2 regions of the Paenibacillus sp. 1-18 genome follow, and region 2 is predicted to be linked to the other one. Evidence: riboswitches for the same ligand, from Rfam matches in the RefSeq annotation. Region 2 holds a riboswitch; the other holds the start of a gene.

Region 1 (4,187 bases), on a different contig from region 2:
TGATGCTTCTCCTCACATAAGCAAAATACTTGACACGAAACGCGTTACAAAGTTTAGGATGCTTTTGAGGGCATTACGTCTATTCTAAAGTGTCTTTAGATGCATTTCAAAGAGAATGGTTCTCATTATACGGTTGTTCTTGCAAAATCGAAAGCGGAGCCTTTAGGAAACGGGGGATTTGCAAAATGACGATTCAAGTTGCTTATTTGGGATTTGGCAAAAGTACAACCCGATATCATTTGCCCTATGTCCGAATCAGGGATACCTTTCAAGTATCGAGAGTGTATACACGCCAGGTGCGGGAGGAGATGAAGACGGCCTACCCGGATATACAGTTTTCGGATCAAATCACGGATGTTCTCAATGACCCGCAAATATCACTTGTTGTCGTATGTACACCATCTGCCACACATTATGAATACGCCAAATTGGCATTATCCCACGGCAAGCATGTACTGGTGGAAAAGCCTTTCTGTGAAAGTCTTGAACAGGCGAGTGAACTGATTGAGTTGGCCAAAGAAAAGAACCTGATTGTCATGCCGTATCAAAATCGCAGATTCGACAGCGACTATCTTGCTTTCAAGGAAGCGCTCTATTCTGGCAAATTGGGAGACATTGTGAAAATTGAATCCCATTACGATTATTTCCGTCCCGATGCCAGTGTGCCTGGCGGCAATCCAGTTAATGGAATGTTCTACGGACTCGGCGTACATACGCTGGACAGACTCATTGCCTTATTTGGCAGACCGGAGCAAATCGGATATGACATCAAGTCGGTTCGTGCCGCTCAAGGTGTCGACGATTATAGGGAAACCGTTTTATATTATCCAGATAAAAAGGTCATTGTTAAAACCTGGCTCGCATGGAAAGCTATCCGCATACGTGTAATCCGGAGGATATTCTGAAAGCCCAGCATGAAAATCAGATGAACCTGTTCTTTACGGATGTGCATGCCCGTGGAGAATATTCCAATTACATGAAACGCTATTTTGAAGAAAATAATATTGTTCTGCAAACAGAACCTGGCGACGCCGAAATTTTGAAAAATAACACGGTCGATTACATTTCATTCAGCTACTACATGACCTTGACCGTATCTGCAGGTCCAGAAGGCAAGAAAGCAGCAGGAAACCTGATTGGCGGCGTGAAAAATCCGTATCTGCAGTCCTCCGACTGGGGCTGGCAAATTGATCCGATGGGTCTGCGTGTTACGCTGAACACGTTATATGACCGCTATCAAAAGCCGCTGTTCATCGTGGAAAATGGCTTGGGTGCGTATGATAAGGTGGAAGCAGACGGCTCTGTGCATGACACCTATCGCATTGATTACTTGCGTCAGCATATTGCCCAAATGAAGTGATCTGATCGGTTATACGAGCTGGGGGCCTATCGACCTTGTAAGTATGTCTACTTCCGAGATGTCCAAGCGCTACGGATTTATTTATGTCGATCTGGACGATGACGGTAACGGAACGCTCAAGCGCTCCAAAAAAGACTCCTTTAACTGGTACAAAAATGTAATTGCAACCAATGGTGAAGAACTGTAAATTACATCTCAGAGGTCTTCACAAATTTTTCACTTGTAATAATCTGAAAGTTTTCTGTATAATAAAAAACAATTTCATATGTCTGGTTGATGTTTGCGGGAGATGGAACGAAAGTTCCGACCGAAGGGGCAAAACTCTCAGGTGCTTGGCTGATTACAGCAAGCGGGACCGTAAACGGACAGAACTCTGGAGAGACCCTTAATTGGGCGCCGAAGGTGCACCGCAGAGAACATCTGCTTAAACTCTCAGGCAAAAGGACAGAGACGCGAATAACCTGTGACAGGGAGTGCCCTATTTTTTTATAGCTATTTTAAGCTATGTAGTGGCCCAGAACCTGCACAAAAGGGTTTTATTTCTTCGTGCCTTTAACCTCTCCAGGAGTCGAATCAGCGGATTTGACTCTTTTTTGTTTTTTAATATGCTGGAGGAGCGGGTTGAGATGAATTTGGTACATGTGTTAGAAACGATTAGCAGTTGGATATGGGGGGCGCCTCTCATTATTCTCGTGATGGGAACGGGGTTGTGGCTGACCATACGTTTAAAATTGCTGCAGGTATTTCGCCTGCCTTTGGCGATCAAGCTGATTGGCAAGGCCCCCAATGAAGGCAGCGGGGATGTAAGCAGCTTTGCGGCCCTGAGCACAGCGCTTGCGGCTACAGTTGGCACAGGAAGTATTGTCGGCGTAGCGACTGCTATTAAGCTGGGCGGACCGGGTGCTTTGTTCTGGATGGTCGTTGCTGCCTTTTTCGGGATGGCGACGAAATATGCGGAAGGTGTGCTTGCGGTAAAATACCGGGTGAAGGACCGGAATGGACAATTTTCCGGTGGCCCGATGTATTATATTGAAAATGGTCTGGGACGCCGCTTTAAACCGCTGGCGATGCTGTTTGCCTTTTCGGGTATGCTGGTGGCGTTATTCGGCATTGGAACGTTTCCACAGGTCAAAGCCATTGTATCCTCGACCGAAAACAGCTTTGGCGTTCCGCCAATTGCAACAGCGCTGATTATTGCCACCCTTACAGCACTGGTTACGATTGGAGGGCTCAAAAGCATTGCCAAGGTATCGACCAAGGTCGTTCCCTTTAAAACGGGCCTGTACGTGCTGATTTGTATCATCGTACTGATTCGGTTTGCTGACCAGCTTCCCGCCGCAATCGCGCTTGTACTGCACTCCGCATTTTCGACCACGTCTGCGACGGGGGGATTTGCCGGGGCCACGATTATGCTGGCGATGCGCAGTGGGGTAGCCAGAGGTATTTTTGCCAATGAGGCGGGGCTGGGAAGCGCGCCGATTGCAGCCGCAGCTGCCAAAACCAAATGGCCTGCGGAGCAAGGACTGATCTCTATGACAGGTGTGTTTATTGACACCATGGTTATTTGTCTAATGACCGGGCTGACGCTACTGGTTAGTGGTGTGTGGAGCGGTCCTACCGATGCGGGTCTGATGACTCAGCAGGCATTTTCCAGCGCATTTCCGCTGGGTGCAGAATTGCTTACGATCATTCTGATTATGTTCGCGTTCACGACCATGCTTGGCTGGAATTACTACGGGGAACGCTGTGTTGAATATTTGCTTGGCGTCAAATGGATTAAGCCATACCGATATCTGTTCATCGCACTGGTTGCCGGAGGCGCGTTCATCAAGCTGGATGCCATCTGGCTGCTGGCAGATATCTTTAACGCGATGATGGCCTTTCCGAACCTGATTGCACTGCTTGGCTTGTCAGGCATTGTAGTTGCAGAAACCCGAACCTATATGGACTCCCTGTATCCTAATAAGAAAAAGGGTAATCTTGCAGGTGCCAGTGTAGCGGCTATCCAGGTAGAAGAAACAGGACAAGCGGCTAATTTATAAAAATTGAAAGCCATAACATTCAAATGATATGCTCCCCATATAGTAGACAGGTGAAATAATAAAAACCTGTTACTGTATGGGGAGCATTTTTATGGAACAAAAGAAGTTTACGGCATTCGAGAAATTAACGATTCTTCAAGAAATTAAACAGGGATTTATCGGAGTGAAGGCTGCGGCACGAAAGTTTGGAGTAACCAAAAACTCTATAGGGAAATGGCGGCGACGGTATGAGTTGTATGGTTACGAGGGTCTGGAAGTCCGCACTCATAACCGAACGTATTCTCCAGAGCTTAAACACCAAGCCGTGAAGGATGTTCTTGAGGGAGGATTGTCACAAAACCAAGTCGTCTACAAGTACAGGATTGCAAGCCAAACTCAACTCGCGAATTAAGAAGTATAATGGTCATAGCAACAGCTTTACAGCTGACTCAGGGGGAAGCAAGCCTATGACCAAAGGACGCGCAACGACATGGCAGGAACGGATCGACATTGTGCTGTACTGCCTTGCCAATGGACAAGATTACACAAAGGCAGCGAACCATTTCCGGGTGTCTTACCAACAAGTCTACAGTTGGGTGAAGAAGTACCAGGCAGACGGAGAAGCGGCCCTGCAGGACGGCAGAGGACGCAACAAGGCACCGGAAGAACTCACAGATGCAGATCTCTACAAACTGGCTATGAAGAAGTTGGAGTACGAGAATGAACGACTCCGTGCGGAGAACGCTTTTTTAAAAAAGTTAGAGGAACTCGAAAGGAGGCGACATTAAGTTCGATTCGTCAGGAGA
Region 2 (4,187 bases):
GTGGCATCTTCGACAGGTGAAGAATCACCGATGAATGCCGCCTTGCCCTGGCCTACCTTGGAAATAGCGGCAAAGGGGCCTTCGGCACGGCCTCCGCCGTTATAGACACCCTGATCTACAGCATTGCCCCATTTTTTCGTGCCTGCAGGGATATAAGCAATCCCTTTAGCCTTGTCCGGATCAATAATAGCCAGCGTAGATCCAGCATGCATTGCAATAGAGCTCACGCCCTTGGTAATACCGAAGGATTGATCCGCAGCCACAATGTCCGTCGCGTTCACGTCACCGAGCGCATTGTAGCGGAAACGAACACCAAAGTTCGTTGCCAGCCAGTCAGAGCTGGTTAAGCCCTGCATTGCCGGTGATGCAGCTTCTTCTGCTGTCATGCCTTTTGCCGGATTGGAATAGGCTCCGCGGCGATAGCCGTTCATGACCTCGGAAGAATCCCAGCGGTTTTTGTTACGGTCTGCATTATAGTGGTCGGAGATGAAAAAGACGCTGCCCCCGTTCTTCACATATTGCAGCAAAGCAGCCTGCTCGGATGCCTTAAAGGCAACATTGGCTTCACCGATGATGAACACATCATATGGACGCAGCTTGTCATACGTTATGGCCTGCTCTCCATAGGTAAAAGGAATGGAACGGTTCAACTGGTCCACGGTAAAACCAGCATTGCGCAGCCCGTCCGCAAAATCGGAGAAGGCGCCATCAATGACCCAATCCGCAGCTCCGGCTGTCTGTGCATGCGTATTATCGAACAGAACCTTTTTGCCTTTTCCATCCGGCAATGTCGTACCGGGTTGTCCCGGGGTACCAGGATCAGGCTCGCCCGGATCACCAGGGTTTCCTGGCTCGCTTCCACTCACCAGCTCCACAGCGCTCGGGCTTTTCACTCCACCAAAATTGTTGTAGGCACCAAGCGTACCCGTCACGCGGATTTTGCTGCCGATCAGCTCAGGGTGGCCTGAAAGTCCAAACTGCCCTCTGTACGCTGATGTAAGCTGTATATCCAATAGACTAGACGTATTGTGTTCATTGGCCTGATCAGCAATTAATACGTTAAAATCATTGGCAAACGGGCTGGAAAAGTTGGCCGTTTTTGATCCGGTAGCATGTCCGACGATGTAGCCTTCCACCGTCACCGTGCTTCCGCTGCTTTGGCGCTGAAGGGCTTCAGCCACTGTCAATGCCCCCTCGGCTTTAACTTGACCGAACGGAACGAAAATTCCTATAAGCAGTGATACAATCGCTGCCAGATGCAGCATTCCTTTCAAGCGTGAACCTGTGAAGCGCAAGCCTTTTGCCATACGTCAATATCCCTCCTATTATTCCATAAATGGTATTGTCCTCTATCAGATTAGCGATCTATCCTCTAATTCCTTCCTGATTTCATCCATAATTATGTAAAAATTAATTTTTTCTAGTGGGAACCTGTTGGTCTTTGTAAAAATCGAATCCTGTGGTTGACAGCGGTCACAGCATATATTATTCTAAAAAAGATATGTAGAACGGTATACGCGAATGAAGATGACGGGAGAGTCCGTCCAGGAAGCTTACAGCCTGGAGGCACCGAAGGAGCAAGACGCCAGCACCCGGCTGACGGATAATCTCTCAGGTCCATGTATCGTCATCTGACGCAACTCTGGAGAGAGCGCAAGCCACCCAAGGGGTAAGGCGGGAATGACACCGCACGAAACTCTCAGGTAACGAGGACAGAGATAAGGGAAACTTCCTTATCCTGTCCTTTTTTGCGCTCACATCGTGCGTCAGCATTAGGAACCGTCTATACGCGCAAGACGCGGCAATACCATATACTATGGTATTAGAACATACAGGGGGCCATACCATGCGTTTCAAAGATGTATTTTCCATTATCGGCCCGGCTATGACCGGACCCTCCAGCTCACATACCGCAGGCGCGGTGCGGCTCGCACGCGTTGCCCGGCACTGGCTCGGCGCACAGCCTGACCGTGCCCGCATGACACTGTACGGTTCTTTTGCCGATACGTACAAGGGCCACGGCACAGACCTGGCGCTCATCGCGGGGCTGCTCGATTACGATACGGACGACTACCGAATTCCGGATGCCGAGCAATGGGCAGAGCAAGCCGGGATGGCGGTGGAATTCGCCTTTAGCGGACTACCCGCCCCTCATCCGAACACGGTCCGCTTCGAGCTGTGGAAGGATGAGGAGCTGCGCACGCTGCTGGGTTCCTCCATTGGCGGCGGAAGCATCCATGTCCAGCAGCTCAACGAATTCCGGGTCAATCTGACCGGAGAGCTGCCCACGCTAGTGCTTCTTCACTCGGATAAGCCCGGTACATTGGGCGCGGTGACCTCAGCGCTCGGAGCGGCTGACATTAACATTGCCTATATGCACGTGGATCGCAAAAGCCGGGATGGTGAAGCACTTACCGCCATCGAAATGGACAGTCCTGCTACGCCTGAAGTGATCAAAAAGCTGCGGTCCTTACCTCATATGTACGAAATTAAAATGATCAATTTGAAAAAAGGAGCTGAATCTGATGCGATTTAGCCGTCTGCATGAAATCAGTGCTTTATGTGCGAAGGAATCCACCACGATTGGCCGTCTGATGATTCAAGAGCAGGCACAAGAGACGAACACATCGGAGGAAGAAATCTTCCGCCAAATGTCTGATTATTATGAAGTAATGAAGGAAGCCGTTCATCGTGGTCAGACACAAGACACTGTATCCCGCAGTGGATTGACGGGCGGCGACGGCAAGCGCCTGGCTGAATATTTGCGGGCAGGGGAAACCTGCTCCGGCGATGCCTCGGCGCTAGCCATGGCGTATGCCCTCTCCGTGTCGGAGGTTAATGCGTCCATGGGTCGTATTGTCGCCACGCCCACCGCAGGCTCATGCGGAGTCATCCCCGGTGTGTTCATCAGTGCACAGGAGCGATTCGGCTGGGATGACGAGCATATGGTGCGCGGCCTGTTCGCCGCTGGAGCCATCGGCTACGTGATCGCCAACAACTCCTTCATTTCCGGCGCAGAGGGAGGCTGTCAGGCTGAGATTGGCTCAGCGATCGGGATGGCCGCCGGCGCTATGGTCGAGCTGCGCGGCGGCACGCCTGAGCAGGCTATTCACGCCGTGGGCCTCGCCCTTAAAAACACGCTCGGCCTGATTTGCGACCCCGTCGCCGGACTCGTGGAGATTCCGTGCATCGTGCGCAACGGACTGGGGGCTGTCACCGCGCTTGCCGCAGCGGATATGGCCTTGGCAGGTGTGCGCAGCGCCATCCCGTCTGACGAAGTCATTGACGTGATGCTCGAGGTCGGCAGCGCGATGCCGTCAAAGCACCGCGAGACCGCCAAGGGCGGCTTGGCGCAGACGCCGACCGGCAAGCGCTTAACCGAATCGCTTACACGCAACGCATCGACCAAGAACAAAAAGTCGTAGTTTTTAAGCGCCAGTCCTCCCTCTACATTCTCCTGAAGAAAGAGGATTTACCATATTAAGAAAAGAGCAAGCATGTCGTCCCTGGACGTATGCCTGCTCTTTTTCTTTTCAGTCGGTTACAGATTACTGCACGTTCACCTGTACCTTCGTCATTTTACCTGCATATTTTACTGTAATTACGGCTTTCCCCTTGCCCTGTGCCTTAATGTTACCGTCTTTGACTGTGGCAACAATAATTCTCGACGAGGACCAGACAGCCGGTTTGGAAACATCCTGCTCCGACTCGTCCTTGTACGTAGCTGTAGCCGTCACTTTAGCCAGTTGTCCTGCCTTCAAATTCAATGTGACTTCGTCTGTTTGCAAATATTTAAGTGTATCTACATCCACGGGTACACTGATAACCTTCCCGCCGAACTTCGCCTGAATGTTGCTTTTACCATAGCTGACCGCGGTAACCTGCCCCTTCTTAACCGTAGCTACCTTGTAATTGGACGTTTTCCATTCAGCCTGGGTTGTAACGTCCTTTTCTTTGCCATCACTGGATTTAACAACAAGCGCGATGGTTTTTTGATCACCGGATTTCAGCGATAACGCGATCGCATCCGCCTCAATCTTTTGCGCTACGTCCACTTCCACTGTGAATGTAAGGTTTTGCTTGCCATAGGAAGCTGTAACGGTAGCCTTACCACTGCCATTCGCTTTGATCAAGCCCTCGCTAACCTCGACCACTTTCACATTGCTGGTCGTCCAGGTAGCATCCTT

Evidence for each region. Region 2 has a riboswitch for glycine ahead of sdaAB (L-serine ammonia-lyase, iron-sulfur-dependent subunit beta). Riboswitches for the same ligand answer to the same signal wherever they lie in the genome.
Region 1: it holds a riboswitch for glycine, as region 2 does, so the genes downstream of both, L693_RS0113635 (alanine/glycine:cation symporter family protein) here and sdaAB (L-serine ammonia-lyase, iron-sulfur-dependent subunit beta) in region 2, are expected to answer to the same signal.

What each region holds. Positions count from the first base shown of each region.
Region 1 is NZ_ASSB01000213.1:54,687-58,873, reverse strand. Features, by position in the region: gene L693_RS31425 (LacI family DNA-binding transcriptional regulator) at 1-1, opposite strand, end outside; gene L693_RS0113650 (Gfo/Idh/MocA family oxidoreductase) at 186-905, shown strand; partial or broken gene L693_RS0113645 (family 1 glycosylhydrolase) at 854-1,547, shown strand; glycine riboswitch at 1,724-1,818, shown strand; gene L693_RS0113635 (alanine/glycine:cation symporter family protein) at 1,987-3,402, shown strand; gene L693_RS29995 (transposase) at 3,494-3,793, shown strand; gene L693_RS29990 (helix-turn-helix domain-containing protein) at 3,849-4,169, shown strand; gene L693_RS29985 (IS3 family transposase) at 4,175-4,187, shown strand, end outside.
Region 2 is NZ_ASSB01000245.1:12,933-17,119, reverse strand. Features, by position in the region: partial or broken gene L693_RS0115505 (DUF6359 domain-containing protein) at 1-1,307, opposite strand, end outside; glycine riboswitch at 1,522-1,637, shown strand; gene sdaAB (L-serine ammonia-lyase, iron-sulfur-dependent subunit beta) at 1,847-2,536, shown strand; gene sdaAA (L-serine ammonia-lyase, iron-sulfur-dependent, subunit alpha) at 2,526-3,425, shown strand; gene L693_RS0115490 (Ig-like domain-containing protein) at 3,549-4,187, opposite strand, start outside.